DNA from 2 places in the Roseibium sp. AS2 genome. Region 1 is predicted to be linked to the other one. Evidence: riboswitches for the same ligand, from Rfam matches in the RefSeq annotation. Region 1 holds a riboswitch; the other holds the start of a gene.
The links. A riboswitch is a leader RNA that binds a small molecule or an ion and turns the genes downstream of it on or off. The one in region 1 is predicted to bind S-adenosylmethionine.
Positions count from the first base shown of each region.

Region 1 (9,646 bases):
CTCCCGTTCAATGAGCTGCACCTTCCAAGCCCTGCGCCACTTTTTCAGCCTCTTTTCCATCGCGATCGCCTCGTCGACCTGATCGAAACTCTCGGCATGGACAAGTCTGTGAACGGAATGCTCTCTTGTGAAGCCTGTGGCGGTTCCGTTGCGGTGCTCTTCCATCCGCCGGCCGAGATCATTGGTGACCCCGACATAGAGCGTACCGTTCATCCGGCTGGCAAGGATATAGACGAAGTAAGGCATCTGGCAGCTTGCAATGCGTGTGCGCTCAAGCACAACTTATAGCTGAATGCGTGGATGTAAAGCAGGGGGAGGCAAAACATGGTTGAGTTGATTTTCGTCTCCCCATGATCTCACCCCGGCCGACCGCAGGGAGAGCCGGGGCCTGCTCGTTTCCAGAGCGGTGGGTATGGGCAGCGTAGTCACGACACAATCAGACCGGCTGCGGCAAGCTGCACCGCGAGTGGGCCCCGGATCTGCGCTACGCTGCGTCCGGGGTGACATCGCTTGGAAGCGTAAGAAACAACAAAACATCTGCACCGCCTTGCTTGCGCCACGGTTCGGCTTAAAAGGGCCCGGTCTTTTCTTGAATTTAATCTCCGGCAGGCTATGGTCCGCGCCAAATGCGGGCAGAGCCGGCGAAAAAGGGTGAATAATGGACAGTGCGGTGCGCGTGGCGGACGAGAACTCCGGCGATGGCAGCCAATCGGCACGGGCGGCACGGGCGGCCCGGGCGGCCACCACCGCGGAGCTGAGCGTTATCCTGCCCAGTTTCAACGAGGCGGCCAACATCCCGATCCTGATCGGTCTCCTGGACGAGGCCCTGGCCGGGATTGCCTGGGAGGCGATCGTCGTCGACGACAATTCCCCGGACGGCAGCACCGAAGTCGCCCGCACCATTGCCCGATCCGACGGACGTGTCCGCGTCATCCGCCGTATCGGCCGCCGTGGTCTTTCCGGCGCCTGCGTCGAGGGCATTCTGGCCTCCTCCGCGCCGTTCGTGGCGGTGATGGACGCCGATCTGCAGCATGACGAGACCCTGCTGCCGAAGATGCTGGCGGAACTGAGGGCCGGCGACGCGGATCTGGTGGTTGCCAGCCGCAAGGTCGACGGCGGCACGGTCGGCGAGGGGCTGTCCCGGGTGCGCGCCTTCGGATCGAATATCGCCAACGGCCTTGCGCAGAAGCTTCTGAACGTCACTCTTCAGGATCCCATGAGCGGCTTTTTCATGGTCCGGCGCGACAAGGCCGAGGCGCTGGCGCCGAAACTGTCGCCGCAGGGCTTCAAGATCCTCCTCGACCTCGTGTCGAGTGCCGACGGCGCCTTGAAAATCAAGGAACTGCCTTTCACCTTCCGCGAACGCCAGCATGGCGAGAGCAAGCTCGATACGCTGGTGACACTCGACTATTTCGGCCTGCTTCTGGCGAAATACTTCGGCGACATCGTCTCCGTGCGCTTCCTCATGTTCGGGCTGGTCGGAGCAAGCGGTCTGGTGGTGCACCTGATCGCGCTGCGTATGTTCCTGCTCGGTGGCCTGGAGTTCAACATGGCCCAGACGGCGGCCTCGTTCGTCGCCATGACCTCGAATTTCTTCCTGAACAACCAGCTCACCTATCGTGACCGGCGCCTGACCGGCATGGGAGCGGTCGTTGGCATGCTGACATTCTACGCGGTCTGTTCGGTCGGCGTGCTGGCCAATGTCGGTGTCGCCAACCTGATCTATGCCGATCCGGCCTACTGGTGGATTGCCGGCACGGCGGGCGCGATCATGGGCGCCGTCTGGAACTACGCGGCAAGCTCGGCCCTCACCTGGCGGAAGTCCTAGGCCGGTGGGCGATGTGACGACCGCCCAGCGAGACGAACTGCCGTTCTTCCTGCGCCCGGCCGGACTGACCCTGCTGGTCGGACTGCTGACAGCGCTGAAGGTTTTTGTCGCCGCGAACAGCCATTTCGTCGAGGACGAGGCCTATTACCGGCTCTGGGGTCTGTCTCCGGCCCTGAGCTACTATGATCATCCGCCGATGATCGGCTGGTGGATCGGCGCCGGCCAGGCCCTGTTCGGCGATACGGTGTTTGCCGTGCGCGCGCTTGTGGTGGCCTCCGGTGTGATCGGGTCTCTGGCGCTCTGGCGCACGACAAGCCTGCTGTTCGACCGACAGGCGGCCGGCTGGGCGGTGCTGTTCCTCAATGCAAGTCTTCTGGTCGGCATTGGCGGCATTCTGGCCACGCCCGATGCGCCTTCCGTGCTGTTCTGGGGGCTGAGCCTGTGGGCGCTCGCCGAGCTGTCAGCCTCGAAGAACGCCAACTGGTGGCTCGTCGTCGGACTGATGGCGGGGTTTGGCCTGCTTGCCAAATACTCCGTCCTGTTTCTGGGAGCCGGCATCGTCCTGTGGCTGCTGTGGGTGCCGCCGGCGCGCCGCTGGCTTCAATCCTGGCAGCTTTGGGCCGGCGGTCTGATCGCAGTGCTGTGCTTTTCTCCGGTGCTGTACTGGAACCACCTCCACGACTGGGTCAGCTTCTACAAGCAGTTCGGCCGTGCGGGCGGCGGCGGTTTCACCGCCAGATACATCTTCGAGTTTCTGGGCGGTCTGATCGGCCTGCTGAACCCGCTGATCGCGGTGCTGGCCGTCGCTGGTGCCGTGCTGCTGGCAAAAGGGCTGAAGGCGCGCGACACGGCGGCCTCGCTTCTTGTCCTGACGGTGCTGCCGTTTCTTGTGTACCTGCTTTATCATTCGCTCCACGCCCGGGTTCAGGCCAACTGGCCGGCCCCCCTGTTTCCGGCTTTCGCGATGATGGCGGCGGTGTTCGTTGCCGGTCTGCAGCCCGGACAAAGGCTCTGGCAGGGGCTGGCCCGGGCCGGCGTCGTCCTCGGGCTTGTGATTGCCGTTCTGGTGCAAACCCATGCGGTCGCGCCGCTCACGGGCAGCCTGGCCCGCAAGGACCCGACCTTCCAGTTGCGCGGCTGGCCTGAAATCGGCCGGCAGGTGGCGGCAATCGCGGAGCGCGAGGGCGCCACCTTCGTCGCAACCACTAGCTACGGCCTCAACGGCCAGCTCGATTTTCTGCTGAAAGACACAGTGCCGGTGGCCCAGGTTACCGAGCGCATCCGCTACATCATGCAGGGTGACCCGGACCCGGCTCCGTTCGACGGGCCGGGGCTCTATGTTGCCGAAAAACGCCGCGACAATGCCGGTCGGCTGGAGCAGGCCTTCGCCTTTGTCGAGAAACTCGCAGACCTGACACGCAAGGTCGATGATATGCCGCTGGAAACCCTTGTGGTCTACAAGGTCCGGGACCGGATCGGACCGGTTTTCGAAGCGCTTCCGGGAAGATAAACCGGAAAAAGACACCGTTCGCTGCCAACAACCGGCTTGCAAAGCTTCTGCGAATGCCGCAGGGATGTGACTGATTATTCAGTTGCCTGGTCTTTCATGAAGCGCATTACACTTGGAGCATTGGACTACGGCCTTGCCTTCGGGGTCGACCGCGCCCTGCGCGAGCTGGTCGAGCAGGGGCGGCTGAGCGCCCTGGGAGCGATGGTGGCAACGGACTTGTGGCCGCGTGAATTCCGTCCGCTTCAGGAAACGGCGCAAAAGGTCGGCAAGCGCGCGCTTTTCGGTGTGACAATTGCTTTCAGCGGCGACCGGGTGGTGCCTGTCAGTGCCCGCATGCAGGAAACCTATGGCGACAGCATGTTCACCCGCGAGCAGTTGCAGCGGCGCGCGTGGTTGCGGCTGTTGCCGGACGAGCTCCTGTTTGAGGAAGCCCAGGCGCAGCTGGCCCGTTACAGCGTGCTGATGAAACGGCAACCCGATTTCGTGGCCGTGCGCGAGGGCATGCTGGCCCGCACCTCGCTGGCGCGTCTTGTCTTCAAGGCGATCGAGCGTGCCGATTACGCCGTGCCGCCTCTCGTGATCTCGCCGGTCCGGTCCGGCCTGAAAACCCTGCGTCTGGCCCGCCTTGCGGCGGCGCACGGGCTGAAGATGCTGGGCAAGGCCGATCCCTTGCCCGAAACCGACGATCCGGAAGAGTTGCACCGGCTTCTGCACAATCATTTCGACGGCATGAAAGAGCTGAGTTTTGTCGCCGCCATTCCCGGGCATGCGGACGACCGGCTGCGCCGCGACGAGCCGCGCAGGAAGGTGGCGATCCGCGAGTGCCAGTATGAGGTTCTTGCCAGCGACCGGTTCTTCCACACGCTGGAAAAGAAGGACGTGTTCCTGAATTGACGGGGCGTGCAGCCTGAATTCGGAAAATGGCGCTTGAGTAACAGGCGTGACACTGACACCTTGTCATCGCTGCCAGGGCGGCAATGCCCGTTGGACAAACGAAAAAACGGTCCTGCGGGGAACAGGACCGTTTTTCGCGGAGGTCTGGAAGGGGGAGGGGCGACCCCGCTTCCATGTCCATCGATATAGGGCTATTTTGTTCGAATGCACGTGACGGGCATCACAGGAATTCGTTTGACCATGAAAATTCGCGGGCGTCGGAACTTCGTTGCAGGGGGAAAATGTGGCGGAAATTAAGGACTTTTTGAAAAACAGCTTTTCACTGGAAGGGCTTGATCCGGAACTCGCGGTGGGGCTGTCCCGTCTGGCGAGGCCCATGAAGATTGCCGCGGGAACGATCCTCTTTGAAAACGGCGACCCGGGCAACGGCTGTTACGCGGTGCTGGAAGGCTCGCTGAAGGTGGCGCTGCTGTCTGTGGACGGCGACGAACAATTGCTGGCCGTTCTCGGCCCGGGCGATCTGGTCGGCGAACTGGCGTTGCTCGACGGGCGGCCGCGTTCGGCGACGGTCAGCGCCCTGAAGGAGGCCCAGCTCGCCTTCATCGACAAGGCCGCCTTCCAGAGATTTTCCGACGAGCATCCGGCCGTCTACCGTCACATGCTGTCCATCGTCGGCAAACGCCTGCGTCATGCCAATGATGTCCTTGCGGCGCGCTCCTTCCTGCCTTTGCCCGGACGTGTCGCCCAGACGTTGCTGCAACTGGCCGAGACCTTCGGCAAACCGCTCGACGACGGCCGCCTGCTGATCCATTACAAGCTCAGCCAGGCGGACATCGCCAACATGGCCGGTGCTGCCCGCGAGAACGTCAGCCGTGTCCTCAACAATTGGAAGCGCGCCGGCACCATCAGCCGGATCTCCGGTTATTACTGTCTGGAAGAGCTCGAGTTTCTGGAGCAGGCCTCGACGCTTTAGCGCGCAGCTGTCGGCAGGGGCACCTGCTGCGTGCCCGTCAGGATCGAGGCCAGTGTCTCGGAATTCAGACTGTCCAGAAACGCTTCCGCCGCCCGCGCCATGGCCCCCTTCAGCGCGCAACGCGGCAGGAAGACACAATCGGCGGGTGCCGGCTTCAGGCAGGCGACGACGCCGAGATCCGGTTCGATCAGACGAACCACGTCTCCCAGCCGGATCTCCGCCGGCTGCCTGGCGAGCCGGATACCGCCGCCACGTCCGCGCGTGGTCTCCAGATAACCGGCCCTGGCCAGCAGCGCGACGATCTTCATGACATGGGACTTGGCGAGGCCGAGCTGCGTCGTCAGCTTGTCGACGGTCTGCGGCGCATCCGACTGGCCGGCCGCCATCAGGATTCTCAAGGCGAAATCGCTGGCCTGACTGAGGCGCATGGACGTGTCTCATATAACATTCATCTGGAATGTTGATTTTAGCGTCAGGCTGTGTCATTTAAAAGATGCATTTTAAATGAATGTTTGGAGACGGCGATGGAAGCCCGCGATACACAAGGCCATCGATACAAGTTGCAGGCGCACCGGCCTGCCGGGACCGGCGATCGCCTGCAGCGCTACGAACAGGTGGACGAACAGGCGATCCGCGTGATGGTGCACACGTTTTACGGCTGCATCCGCAAGCACCCGCGCCTGGGCGGGATCTTCGAGCGCAGGCTGGAGGGACGCTGGGAAGAACACCTGCCGAAAATGGAAGCCTTCTGGCAATCGGTCCTGCTGAAAAACGGCGCCTACAAGGGAAGGCCGGTCCCGGCCCACCTGAAACAGAAAGAACTGGTCAGCGCCGATTATGGCGAGTGGCTGGGCGTTTTCCGTCCGGTTGTCCGCGAGCTGTTCGTTCCCGATCTTGGCGACGAGATCATTGCCGTGGCCGAACGGATTGCCCAGAGCCTGTGGCTGGCCACCTTCGGCACGCCCGGGGCCAATCCACCTGAGGAGCTGTGTTCGCATCAATCCGACGGGAGGGGGGCATGCTGATTGCAATCGTTCTCGCCGCGGAAGGGCTTGCCGTGGTGGGGTTCATTGTGTTCTCGATCATGCTGGTGTCGATGTATCTCGACAGCCGCGGCATGCCGGAGCCGAAATGCGACCTTGCCGGGCAAACACTTGTCGGCAACGCCAAGGTCGCCTTCCTCACGGGGATGACCGCGCTCACGATCCTGACTGTCCTGGAAATTCAGGCAATCGCCTGATCACGACCCTCGCGGAGAAGATCAATGTCCAAATCCACGCTGCTGACCCGGGGCTTGCCGATCCTGCTGATCTGGGTCGCCGCGCCCCTCCCGCTCTGGATCATGGCCGCGCTGATGCTGGCCTTTTGATAAAGAAGACTTGTGATCCTGCCGCCTGCTTGTAGTCTTTCGAAGAGAATCAGAACAGGGGGCGGGCTTGACCGACGAACAACCACAAGGCGATCTGACCTTGCGCACGATGGCCATGCCGGCCGACACCAATGCGTCCGGAGATATTTTCGGCGGCTGGGTCCTGTCGCAGATGGATCTTGCGGGCGGCATTGCCTCCGGTCAGAGGGCCGAGGGCCGCGTGGTGACGATCGCGGTCGACAAGATGAAGTTCATCCGCCCGGTGCATGTCGGCGATGTCCTGTGCATCTACACGCATGTCGGCCGTGTCGGCAATTCGTCCATGGAAATCACCGTCGAGGCATGGTCCCTGCGCCACCGCTACGGCCACCGCGAGAAGGTGACGGAAGCCATCTTCACCATGGTCGCGGTCGACGACAGCGGCAAACCGCGCCCGGTGCCGCGCCGGGGGTGAGACGGATCGCGCGGCCTGAAACCGGGAGTGCGGACCTCACGATGACGCCGGCATTGAAGCCGATGCCGGTCTGATGGCAGGTCGGGGAAAACGGGTTTTCGAGTGCCGGCGCAGGATGTCGGCGAAGAGTTCCTCGTCGACGGCGCAGGTGCAGCCGTTCGCCCACAGCGTCAACAGGGTCTTCAGGCGTTCATGGCGGGCCTGGGGCCCGAGCGGTGCCTTGTGGCGTGGCAGGCCGCCCAGGATACGCAGGGACTTGAACCGTGCGAGCACACAGTCCTCGGCCGCGGTCTGCCAGATCGTGTCCGCCGCAAGCTGCGCGCCTGCCGCTGTTCTGTGCCCGATCAGCTCTGCCGCGCGTCCGGCAATTGGGTCCTGAGACAAAAAATCCTCCATCGGTTGCCCGAGGAGGACTGGCGCATGAAAATCAACCGATTTGTTACCGGAAAGCCTCTGTTGAGGATCTGACCGGCCGCATCCCTGTTGCGGAAACCACCTTGCCCGGTTCGGCAGGTTGGCGAGGGCGCCAGCCCTTCTCTTGATGAGGGCGCGCTTATGCCATGTCCGAACCGCCTTGGCAAGATCGCCGGTGCATGGCACATCTTCCTGAAACGAACACCTCGGGAGCCCGCAAACTTGGACAGATCCGCCTCGCATCAGAGCCTGCCGATGGTTCCGGTCCTGCTCGCCTTTTGCGCCTGTTTCGTCGATGTGATCTGCATCCTCGGCCTGTTCCACACCTTCACGGCCTTCATCACGGGGACACTCGTGGTCCTGTGCACCGAAGTCTTTCACAAGGCAGAGAACGCGTCATTGAAGCTGTTTGTGCTGGCGATGTTCTTCGCCGCCACGCTCTTCTGGTTCACGGCCGTGTCGCGGCTGGTCAGGACTGGAAGGGTCACGGTAAGGCACCTCTTCGCAGTAGAGGCCGCGCTTGTCGCCGCGTTCATGCTGGTGGCCGCTCTGGGGGACCCCGGGGCCTCCGGGCCGCTCTCTGCGGTAACGCTTGTCGCCGTCGGCCTGTCGACGGTGGCCATGGCCTTGCAGAACGTCACCATGCTGACCATCCTCAATCACCATGTCCCGACCACCATGATGACCGGAAATTCGCTGAAGCTGGTGCTCGGCATCGCGGACTATTTCCAGCATGCCGATACGAGGTCTGACAGCCGGTCCAGGATCGTCCAGCAGGCCCTGGTCCTGGCCGCCTTCGCGGCGGGCGGCCTGCTGGCAAGCCTGTTGATGAAGATCGCCGGGTTCTGGGCCCTGTCGGTTCCGGTTGCCGTGCTGCTGTTTCTGGCCACCGTGCATCGCGACAGCCTCAAGAATTGACCGGAACGCTGTATTGCAATTTTTGCGCGAACACGGCTAGAGTTGCTTCTTTGAAGAATTTTTTTCCAAGTATTCTATTTCAAAAATTGGATTGGTCGGAAAATGGCCGTTATCTTTCAAAGATGTAACAACTGTGCCGGTCGTGGTCGCGTTCCGGATATCGTGAACGCATGCACCCATTGTACCAATGGACTGCGGCTTGTCGGCGGGCAGACGGAAACCTGCCCCTATTGCAGTGGCTTCGGCACAAGTCCGATACCATCTGAAATGGATTGCCCGAAATGCAACGGAACCGGTGAGATCCGTGATCGGCGTGCCGAACGGCAGCAGGACGCTGAAGAAAGGAAACAGGAAAAAGCCGCCAGAAAGGCTGGAAAAACCGGAAATTCAACTGGAAAAAAGGCGACAAGATCCACAGGGACGTCGGAGGAAAACTCTCTTCGGTCATTCAAATCACGCATGAGCACGGGATTTCTTGCAGCGCTCTTTGCCACCCCCTTCCTGATAACAGACAGCTCGGTTGAATTTTTCAGCGGCTTCTTTCCCGACGCTCCCGAACTCGCCAGCTTTGGTGTGTTCGCGGTCTTTGGCTTCCTGCTGCCAAGGATCACGATGGGTTTGCTATCGTTGCTGGTTGTCTATTTTTTGTATGCGGTCCTGTCCTAGTTTCGGCGGGTTCCTTTTGCCGTATTGAGTTCCAGTCGATCGCTTGAAAGTTCGCACAGGGGTTCCGGGGTGCGAGATGTTCCTACAGCCGCCGGTCATAGTCGATGCGTCCGTCCACCAGATGAATGCGCCGCTCCATCCGCGCGGCCAGATCCAGGTCGTGGGTGACGGCGACCACCGTGGTCTTTTCGGTCTCGACGATCTTTTGCAGGCTCTGGAACACCTGTTCCGTGGACGCCGAATCCAGGCTGCCGGTCGGTTCGTCGGCGAGAATCAGGTCCGGCGCGTTGGCCAGGGAGCGGGCTACGGCGACGCGCTGGCGCTGACCGCCCGAGAGCTGCTCCGGCCGGCGGTGCAGGAAGTCCTTCAGGCCAAGCTCGGCCAGCAGGTTCGTGGCATGGTCGAGCTGCGCCTTTGGCGACAGCTTCCCGAGCCGCTGCATGGGGATCATCACGTTGTCGAGGGCGGAAAACTCCGGCAGCAGGAAGTGGAACTGGAAGACGAACCCGAGTTTTTCAAGGCGCAGGTGGGCAAGCTCGGCGGAAGACAGGTCATCGGTCCTCTGACCTTCGATGAGAACCTCGCCCCCGGTCGGCCGGTCAAGCAGGCCGAGCAGATAG
Region 1 is NZ_JBBMQN010000001.1:253,394-263,039, reverse strand. It holds gene WNZ15_RS01220 (GIY-YIG nuclease family protein) at 1-246, opposite strand, end outside; gene WNZ15_RS01215 (glycosyltransferase family 2 protein) at 659-1,828, shown strand; gene WNZ15_RS01210 (glycosyltransferase family 39 protein) at 1,833-3,338, shown strand; gene WNZ15_RS01205 (ChbG/HpnK family deacetylase) at 3,435-4,232, shown strand; gene WNZ15_RS01200 (Crp/Fnr family transcriptional regulator) at 4,516-5,205, shown strand; gene WNZ15_RS01195 (Rrf2 family transcriptional regulator) at 5,202-5,633, opposite strand; gene WNZ15_RS01190 (group III truncated hemoglobin) at 5,730-6,230, shown strand; gene WNZ15_RS01185 (hypothetical protein) at 6,224-6,445, shown strand; gene WNZ15_RS01180 (acyl-CoA thioesterase) at 6,684-7,028, shown strand; gene WNZ15_RS01175 (hypothetical protein) at 7,065-7,412, opposite strand; SAM-I-IV-variant riboswitch at 7,454-7,578, opposite strand; gene WNZ15_RS01170 (YoaK family protein) at 7,665-8,360, shown strand; gene WNZ15_RS01165 (hypothetical protein) at 8,463-9,026, shown strand; gene WNZ15_RS01160 (ABC transporter ATP-binding protein) at 9,109-9,646, opposite strand, start outside.

Region 2 (9,646 bases), on a different contig from region 1:
CGCCCTGCAGGATCAGCACCGGGCGTTTTGCGTCCTGCAACGGTGCCAGCCGCCACTCCGCCTCCGGCTTGCCGTCCGGATGAAACGGATAGCCGAAGCAGCAAACGCCCTTGACACGCCCGGGCAGGGAGCTGCCGCCGGCCAGCATGGCGGCGACCCGGCCGCCCATGGACTTGCCGCCGACAAGAAGCGGGCCCTCGGTCTCGCCCATCAGGGTCTGCAGGGCTTTCTGGAATTCACTGACAAGCTTGTCGGCGCGGGGAGGCGGCCTCTTCGACCCGCCGCTGCGCCGGCCCGCCATATAGGCGAATTCGAACCGGGCGACGGCGATGTTGTTTTTGCTCAGCGCGGCCGCCAGCCTGTTCATGAACGGGGAATCCATCGGTGCGCCGGCCCCGTGGGCCAGCAACAGCGTCGCCGCAGGCGCCGTCTCGGAAGTGGTTTGGGGCGCGGTATCGGGGCCCAGGTCGGCAGTGGTCCGGAGAAAGGTGCTCATGGTGGTGTGATCTGTCGCAGCGGCAGGAGGATCGGAAAAGGCTATCATCCCGACCTATAGAGCTGTACCTGAGCTGGCAAGCCGGTTCGGTTCGAAAGGCTGAAAAGACCAAATGTTTGAACAGATCGACATCAACCTGCTGCGCATGGCCAGTTTCGCTGGCATTTTCCTGCTTATGGCTCTGCTCGAGGCCGGACTGCCGCGTCGCGAACTGCGCAACGGTCGCCTGAAGCGCTGGCCGACCAACTGGGGCCTGATCCTGCTGGACTCGCTGCTGGTCCGTCTGATCTTCCCGATCGGCGGTGTCGGCCTGGCACTGCTGGCGGTGGACAACGGCTGGGGCCTGTTCGCTCTCGCCGGTTGGACGGGAGACACGTCCCGCATATGGCCAGGGCTGGTCGCGGGGCTGATCACGTTCCTGCTGCTGGATCTGGCGGTCTGGTTCCAGCATCTGGCGTCCCACAAGGTGCCGCTGTTCTGGCGCATTCACCGGGTTCATCACGCCGACAGCGAGGTCGACGCGACCACGGCCTTGCGGTTTCACCCGGTCGAGATCCTATTGTCCTTTGTCTGGAAGGGGGCGGTGATCGTGGCCCTGGGCGGCCCGGTCGAGGCGGTGCTGATCTTCGAGATCGTGCTCAACGCGTCGGCGGTGTTCAGCCATGCCAACATCAGGTTGCCGTTGCGGCTCGACCGGCTGCTTCGGTTCACGATCGTGACACCGGACATGCACCGGATCCACCATTCCGTCATCCACCGCGAGACGGATTCCAACTACGGTTTTTATCTGTCCGTCTGGGACCGGCTGTTCGGCACCTACACCGAGGACCCGGAAAAGGGCCAGCAGGGTATGGAGATCGGCCTCGGCCCGTCACTCACCCCCCGGGCCCATTCCTTCCCCTTCAGCCTGGCGATCCCTTTCCTGAACATCCCGGGACGCCGCAACGGCGGCAAGGATCAGTAGAAACTCAGCGGGAAGTAGCGCAGGTAGAGTTCGCGGTAGATGCCCTTCTGGTAGAGCTGGCGCAGGGCATAGGAGAGGGCGGCGGCCCGTTCCGGGTCGCTCGCGCGGGTGGCAATCGCGAGCCCCTCGTCGAAATAGCCCGGTTCCAGCCAGGGCCCGCCGGCAAAGGCGCAGCAACCGTCGGCGGCTTGGCCGGGCAGCCAGAAGGACAGGCTCAGCCCGTCGCCGAAATGCGCGTCCGCCGCGCCCGATTTGACGGCCTCACGCGCTTCGCGCACCGTTTCGAAAGGGGTGATCTCAGCTTCCGGCCAGAACCGCCGCGCAAAAGCCTCGTAGCGCGAGCCGGTTTCCACGGCAACCGACAGGCCGGCAAGCGCCTGCTCGTCGAAGTCGGCGGCGGCCTGCGCCGGCACGATGAACCGGGCCGGCAGTTTCAGATAGTCCTCGGTGAAATTGAGCCGCCGCGTGGCGCTCCGGCTGCGGGAAAGGCCTGAAATGATGGCATCGCCTTCCTCTTCGTCGAGAGCCGGCAGCAGCACGTCGAAATCCTTGATGCGCAGCGCGCAGGAACTGCCGAGCTCCTGGCACAGGGCCCGGGCCAGATCCACGTTGAACCCGGTCAGCCGCCCCTGCGGATCGCGGAACACGAACGGCGGATAGTCGTCGGTCGCCAGAAACTGGATCTTGTCCGGAATGGCACTTGGCCGGTCATGCACCGCTTTCGGATCCCAGAAATTGGGAACACGGACATCGGGCTGCTGGGCGAGGGCCGGTGTCGCGATTGCCACAAGGCAGGTCAAAGCGGTCAGGATCCTGGCGGCTGCCGAGTGGTAGGTCTGGAAAAGAGGCTGTCCGTTGAACACGCTGCAATCCTGAAAGCAGTCCTGGAGGGCGCCCGGCCCGATGAGCCTGCGACAGTCGGGCAAAGACTATCTTACGCCAGCGCGGATTGTCACCATGCCCCGCGCGGCCTGAAAACGTTTTGAGAGGGTTATTCAACAATCTTTGGAGCGGGTGAAGGGAATCGAACCCTCGTCTTAAGCTTGGGAAGCTTCTGCTCTACCATTGAGCTACACCCGCGAAATCGCCTGCCAAGCTTTCTGCGCCCAGTCATGCGGGCTGTCAAGCGGGCATGGATCCGTGTTCCCGGCTTTTCCCACGTACCGATCTTGCACTGCGGCATCAAAATAGCCATGTTCCCGCCTGCGCCAGCAGGTGCCTTGCAACAACAATGGAACGGCAGGTGGACAGGATGCGAAACAGGATCAGGGCGCTGGTGACATCGCGCAACTGGGAAATCGCGATCATTGCCATCATCATGGTGAACGCAGTCACGCTCGGGCTGGAAACGAGCCCTGCGGTCATGAACAGCATGGGTGGGCTGCTGTTGCTGATCGACCGGACCATCCTCGGCATCTTCGTGATCGAGCTGACCCTTCGGCTGTTCGCCCATGGCCCGCGGTTCTTCAGGGACCCGTGGAGCGTGTTCGACTTTGCCATCGTCGCGATTTCGCTGATGCCGGCGACCGGCAACCTGTCCGTCCTGCGCTCCTTGCGGATCCTGCGGGTGCTGCGCCTGATTTCGGTGGTGCCGTCCCTGCGGCGGGTCATCGGCGGGCTGATCTCCGCCCTGCCGGGCATGGGCTCGATCGTCGTTCTGATGGCGTTGGTCTTTTATGTCTTCGCTGTCATGGCGACCAAGCTGTACGGCGAGACATTTCCGGACTGGTTCGGCAACCTCGGCGCCTCGCTCTACACCCTGTTCCAGATCATGACCCTGGAAAGCTGGTCCATGGGCATCGTGCGCCCGGTCATGGAAGCCTATCCGTATTCGTGGCTGTTCTTCGTGCCTTTCATCCTGTGTACGGCGTTCACGGTGCTGAACCTCTTCATCGGGATCATCGTTTCGGCCATGCAGGAAGAGCATGACGCCGAGGCCGACGCCAACCGCCAGGCGATCCACGACGACACCGGTCTAATTCTGGAAGAAGTCAGGGCGCTGAAGGACGAACTTAAGGCATTGCGCTCCGAGGTGCGCAAAGAGGGCACGTGAAGCTACATCCCGGTTGAGGCAACTTAATAGCCGCCGCGGCGCTGATCGGTCGGGGGTTCTCCGGGCTGCCCGGTCGGGCCCGCTGTCTGGCAGGCGGCGAGGGCCGATCCGAGGATCAGCGCGGTCATCAATGTCTTTAAGGTCATGCCTGTCTCCGGGATCGGCTGGCGTGCTGATTGAAGCCAGTGCGGCAGCGTCGCCCGAACAGATAGCGCGGCCGATCCGGACGTCCAGTTCATGCCCATCCGCCAGTTTGCCGAAGGCTGTCGTGGGAGAAGGTCCGCGACATCAACGGCCGCAGCCCGCAAGACAGGTGCGTCCCGGTTTCAAAGCTGCGCCAGCGCGTCCTCCGGTCCCTCGACCGTCAGGGTCACGCCATCTGCAGTAAAGTCCCGCGCGATCACGCTCAGGCCGAGTGCCTCGACCTGCCGTTCCAGCTCCGAACCGGACGCGAACCCGGTGCTCACCTGTTTGCGCAGGATCTTCCTGAAGATCACCAGCTCCGCATGGCCGATGGCGTCCTGGGCAGCGCCTGAATAGGCGCGGGCGAGGCCGCCGCCGCCCAGTTTGGTGCCGCCGAAATAGCGCACGATCAGAACGGCGCAATTGATCAGTTCCGCGCCCTGCAGCACCCGCAGCACCGGCATGCCCGAGGTCCCTGCCGGTTCGCCGTCGTCCTTGCCGCTTTCCGCCACCCGGCCGTCGTCCTGAAGGCGCCGGTGCGCGGTGACAATGTGATTGGCTTTTTTGTGCTGCTTGCGCAGTTCCTCCAGCCGGCGGTCAAACAGGTCGACCGGCACCAGATGCGCCAGGAAGCGGGATTTCCGGTCCTCCAGGAAGCCTTCGTACTCGCGGGTAATAGTCTTGAAGGCCATGGGCTGTCAGGCAGGAGACCGGAAATGCTTGGACAGCTTCAGTGCCTGGCCCTGGTAGTTGGAGCCGATGCCCTCGCCGTAGAGCCGTTCGGGCCGTTCCGCCATATGCTCATAGACGAGACGGCCGATGGTCTGGCCGTGCTCGACGATGAAGGGCACGTCGTGGGAGCGCACTTCCAGCACCGCCCGCGAGCCGACACCGCCGGCGCCTGCATGGCCGAAGCCGGGATCGAAGAACCCGGCGTAATGCACCCGGAATTCACCTACCAGCGGATCGAACGGCACCATTTCTGCAGCATAGGTCGGCGGCACATGCACGGCTTCCTGGCTGACCAGAATATAGAACGCATTCGGGTCGAGGATCAGTTCCGCGCGTTCGCGCCTGTAGATGGGCTCCCAGAAATCGAGCGGATGCTGCGCCCCGACCTTGTCGACATCGATCAGGCCGGAATGGTGCTTGGCGCGGTAGCCGATCAGGCTTTCGGGGCCGGTGCCTTCCAGGTCGATGGACAATTGCACACCGCCGCCGATGCGCTCGTTGCCGCCGCTCATGAGCGTCTCGGAGGCGTGGATGGCCTCCAGTGCCGCGTCCGGGATCAGCGACTGGCCGCGCCGGAAGCGGATCTGGCTGAGACGCGACCCGTTGCGCACCAGGATCGGGAAGGTGAGGGGCGAGATTTCGGCATAGAGCGGGCCGCGATAGCCCGCCGGAATGGTGTCGAAGGCCAGACCGTTGTCGGTGATCACCCGGGTGAAGACGTCAAGCCGCCCCGTGGAGCTCTTCGGATTGGCGGTGGCTGAAATGTCGGCGGCCAGCGCCAGACCTTCCTGCAGTGGCACGATATAGACGCAGCCCGTTTCCAGGACGGCACCCTCGCTCAGATCGATCGTGTGCAGCTTGAGCTGTTCCAGCCGGTCGGCGACCCTGATGTCGGGCCCGGGCAGAAAACTGGCGCGCACCCGGAAGGCGCTGCTCCCGAGGCGCAGGTCGAGGCTGGCTGGCTGGATCTGCCCGTCGACAGGAGCCGTCCCGGACGAGATTTCACCGGCGGCGAACATGGCCCGGATGATCCGCTCCGGCAGGATGCCCTGCTCGGAAAGGGTTGCGCTGCCGCCGAGGTCCTGATCCGCTGTCACATTCATCGAGATATCCCGTAACAATTCATCCCGTCGTGCTTAGCGGATGCGGCCCGCCGCGCCAACAGGCATTGCGGCTCCTGAGGTGTTTTCGGCAAAGATGATTGACCGCTGGCGTGTTATCCCTTAGGAAAAACACACTTCGTGGTGATTTGGGCCGGCCGGCTTGCAGCCACGTTAAACAAGTTGCTAAATAGGCCGGAGGTGCAAACCCCGGTCTTGAGGCTGGGGTTTTTTGCGTTTGGAGCACGAGTGACATGACTGAGACCACCAAGACCGGAAACAAGAGCTGGCGTCCCGCGACCACCCTGGTGCATGGCGGCACCATGCGCTCGCCTTTTGGTGAAACCTCGGAGACCCTCTATCTGACACAGGGCTTCACCTATGACAGCGCGGAAGCCGCGGAGGCGCGCTTCAACGGCGAGGATCCGGGATATGTCTATTCCCGCTATGCCAACCCGACCGTGACCATGTTCGAGGACCGCATCAAGGCGCTTGAAGGCGCCGAGGCCGCGCGCGGCACCGCCAGCGGCATGGCCGCGGTCAACCTGGCTTTGATGGCCTCGGTCAGGGCGGGCGACCATGTCATCGCCGCCAAGGCACTGTTCGGCTCCTGCCGCTATATCTGCGAGACGCTGCTGCCGCGTTTCGGTGTCGAAAGCACGCTGGTTGACGGCACCGACATCGACCAGTGGAAAGCCGCGGTGCGCCCGAACACGAAGGCGCTGTTCCTGGAAAGCCCGACCAACCCGACGCTGGAGGTGATCGACATCGCGGCCGTGGCCGCGATCGCGAAGGAAGCCGGTGCCCGGCTGATCGTCGACAATGTTTTCGCCACGCCGCTCTACCAGTCGCCTCTGCAGCTCGGCGCCGACGTGGTGGTCTATTCCGCCACCAAGCACATCGACGGCCAGGGCCGGTGCCTGGGGGGCGTGGTTCTTTCCGACGAGGACTGGATCGTCGACGAGGTCATGCCCTTCATCAAGCACACCGGCCCGCACATGAGCCCGTTCAGCGCCTGGGTGCTGCTGAAAGGACTTGAAACCCTGCCGGTCCGCGTTGCCCGCCAGAGCGAAACAGCGGGCACGATCGCCGATTTCCTGGCTGGACAATCGAAGGTCACGCGGCTGATCTATCCAGGCCGGGAGGACCACCCGCAGGCCGACGTCGTCAAGCGCCAGATGCGTGCCGGTTCGACGATGATCGCCCTTGAGGTCGATGGCGGCAAGGAGGCGGCGTTCCGCTTCACCAATGCACTGGACCTGATCCGCATCTCCAACAATCTGGGTGATGCCAAGAGCCTGATCACCCATCCAGCGACCACGACCCACCAGTCCATCGGCGAGGAGGCCCGCGACGAACTCGGGATCACCGACGGCATTTTGCGCCTGTCGGTCGGCCTGGAGGACCCGCAGGATCTGCTGGAAGATGTCGAGAAGGCGCTGGCGGCGGTGTGAGGCACAGTGAATTCGGGCAGCTTCTCGGACAACGTCAATCAGGAGTGGATGGAGCGGTTTTTCTCAGGGCGAACCCCCACCCCTAACCCCTCCCCACAAGGGGGAGGGGAATCCCGCTGCGCCAAGGATCCAAACTACGCCGCACCGCAACCTGTCAACTTGGAAAAGCCAAGGCGATCGGCTCGGAGCAAGTCCCCCTCCCCCTTGTGGGGAGGGGTTAGGGGTGGGGGTCTTGAATAAGGAAGAGCTGTGTAGTCTTGACCAATCCCCCACACTGAAAAACAACAAACCTCAATCCGGATGAAGCGCCCTGACCCCGATCAGCACCCGTGCACCGGCCGAGACCAGACAGACCGCGGCAAAACCCCAGGCCAGCACCGGGAACCAGCCGGGCAAAAGCGCCATCAGGAGGAACAGGGCGATGGTCTCCGTGCCCTCGGCGAGACCGCCCAGGTAATAGAGCGACTTCTGGCCCTGGGTGGCGGTCGCAAGGCTGTTTTTCTCCGCCATGATCGCAAAGGCGAGAAAGGCGGAGCCGTTGGCATAGAAGCTGGCCAGCAGGGCCGCGGCGGCAAGCGCATTGGCTTGCGGGTCCAGGATCGCGAAGGCCAGCGGGATGGCGCCGTAGAAGAAGAAATCCAGGGTGATGTCGAGAAAACCGCCCAGGTCGGTCTTGCGGGTGGCCCGGGCAACCGCGCCGTCCAGGCCGTCGGCGAGCCGGTTGAGGGCGATCAGGAACAGGCCGGTCAGCACGTATCCGGTGGCAATCGCGAATGCCGCGCCCATGCCGAGAGCAAATCCGGTCAGGGTGACGGTGTTCGGGCCGACACCGGCGCGGGCCAGGAGGCGCCCCATCTGATTGAGCGGCGGGTCGATCAGCGGCCGCAGGCGTGCGTCGAGCATCAGTTGGCGTGTCTTTCATGTGAAGTCTGCCATCTACATGCGAAATCCGTCTGCAAATCACAAGCAAATCCGGCGCCGGATCACACAAGCCTCTTTCACGCTTGTGTCATTCGCCCTATAAGCGCCTCCTGAATGAAAGGCTCCAGGGCCCATCGGGATCCGGGACGTGTCTCCCGCGGCGAAGGAGGCGGCGAATTTTCCGCCCGATATCGTTGATCCGTCCGCGCGGTGGCGGAGCCTGAACGCAAAAGGAATAATCGTGTCCGGCAGTTACAGCGCCATCACAGAAGGGATCGAGGTTTCGGTCGAGCCGTTTTACATGGACGATGAATCACGGCCGGAAGATCGCGAGTTCATCTGGGCCTACATGGTCGAAATCCACAATGGCGGCGACGAACCGGTCCAGTTGAAGACGCGCTTCTGGCAGATCACCGACGCGATGGGGCGCCAGGAGGAAGTGAGCGGCGAAGGGGTCGTCGGCGAGCAGCCGGTGATCGAGCCGGGCGAGACCTACGAATATTCCTCCCACTGCCCGCTTTCGACCGATAGCGGCATCATGGCCGGGGCCTATTCGATGGAGCGGCCCGACGGATCCCGGTTCGATGTCGTCATCCCGGCCTTCTCTCTGGACCTGCCGGACGCCATCCACAGCCTCAACTGACTGCGATTGACCGCGCGCCTGCCGCCGTCAGATGCTCCACAGGGCGCCGACAAAGCCAAGCAGCAGCCAGAGGATCCATTTGCGCCGGTTGAAGGCGGTCAGCAGGGTCACCGCGAGAATGCCGAAGGTCAGATAGATCGCGTGTCCGGCAAAACCGGTTCCCAGAACAAGGGCGAACAGATCCGGATCGCGGTCCTTGGCCAGATGGAAATGGTGTTCGGCGAACATCACCAGCGAATCCGCGGCCAGCCCGCACAGGTAGCCGGCAAAGGCGATCATCATGCGCTGGCCCCAGTTGACCGGCTTCGGCTCGGCCCGTCGGTAGACGCGGCGCATGCCGCGCGCATCGAGCCGCCCGTAACCGACCCGCTGACGGTAACGCCGCAGCGGGTAGCGGACACTGGCCTCATTTTCGAACGTGCGACTGACTGACATCCGGTTCCACCTTGCTTGCGTCCTGCCGGGAGAGCGGCAGTGACGCAGCGCCAGTCTCCCTTACCCCTAGGGTATTAGGTCACGGCGTTTTAGCGAGTGGAAAACAAAATCGCTCCAATTTGAGCGATCTCCGCAATTGTGCATTCAAGAGGCACGGAACGGCCGCATGGGCGGCAAGATGCCGGGCCGAGGGACGCCTCAGTCCGTCCGGTGCCTTGCGATGGCGCCGCGTTCGATGGCCGCCACGGTCAGCTTGTCGAGGGTGAACCGGTCGCGCAGCAATTGCAGGATACGCAGCTCTTCCTTTTCCACATGCAGGTCGGCCGCGGCCACTTCCACCGCCAGGGCGTAAGCGGTGTCATAGAGCTTCGCCGGTAGCAAGTCGCCGACCAGTTCCAGAACCAGGCGAAGGCCGTCGTCTTCCTGCAGGATATCGCCGCAGCGTTGCGCGGCCGGAATGAGCCGGCTGGCGTCATAGCCGTCGAAGATCGGCAGCATCTTGATCATGTCGCCGATGGTGGCCAGTTCCTTGTCGGTCATCTCGTTGTCCGACGCGGAAACGATGACCATCACGTAGATAAGGGCTTCCTGAACGCTGATTGGCTCGTTGCTAGACACTATTCATTCTCCAGTGGCGCCTGTTCAAAGGCGAATTGAATGCTCCG
Region 2 is NZ_JBBMQN010000006.1:104,633-114,278, forward strand. It holds gene WNZ15_RS18390 (alpha/beta family hydrolase) at 1-496, opposite strand, end outside; gene WNZ15_RS18395 (sterol desaturase family protein) at 609-1,460, shown strand; gene WNZ15_RS18400 (transporter substrate-binding domain-containing protein) at 1,454-2,323, opposite strand; tRNA gene WNZ15_RS18405 (tRNA-Gly) at 2,467-2,540, opposite strand; gene WNZ15_RS18410 (ion transporter) at 2,713-3,513, shown strand; gene WNZ15_RS18415 (hypothetical protein) at 3,537-3,659, opposite strand; gene WNZ15_RS18420 (YigZ family protein) at 3,840-4,388, opposite strand; gene WNZ15_RS18425 (2'-deoxycytidine 5'-triphosphate deaminase) at 4,395-5,531, opposite strand; SAM riboswitch at 5,660-5,739, shown strand; gene WNZ15_RS18430 (O-succinylhomoserine sulfhydrylase) at 5,783-6,982, shown strand; gene WNZ15_RS18435 (CDP-alcohol phosphatidyltransferase family protein) at 7,274-7,885, opposite strand; gene apaG (Co2+/Mg2+ efflux protein ApaG) at 8,145-8,546, shown strand; gene WNZ15_RS18445 (hypothetical protein) at 8,574-8,981, opposite strand; gene WNZ15_RS18450 (tellurite resistance TerB family protein) at 9,180-9,551, opposite strand.
Region 2: it holds a riboswitch for S-adenosylmethionine, as region 1 does, so the genes downstream of both, WNZ15_RS18430 (O-succinylhomoserine sulfhydrylase) here and WNZ15_RS01175 (hypothetical protein) in region 1, are expected to answer to the same signal.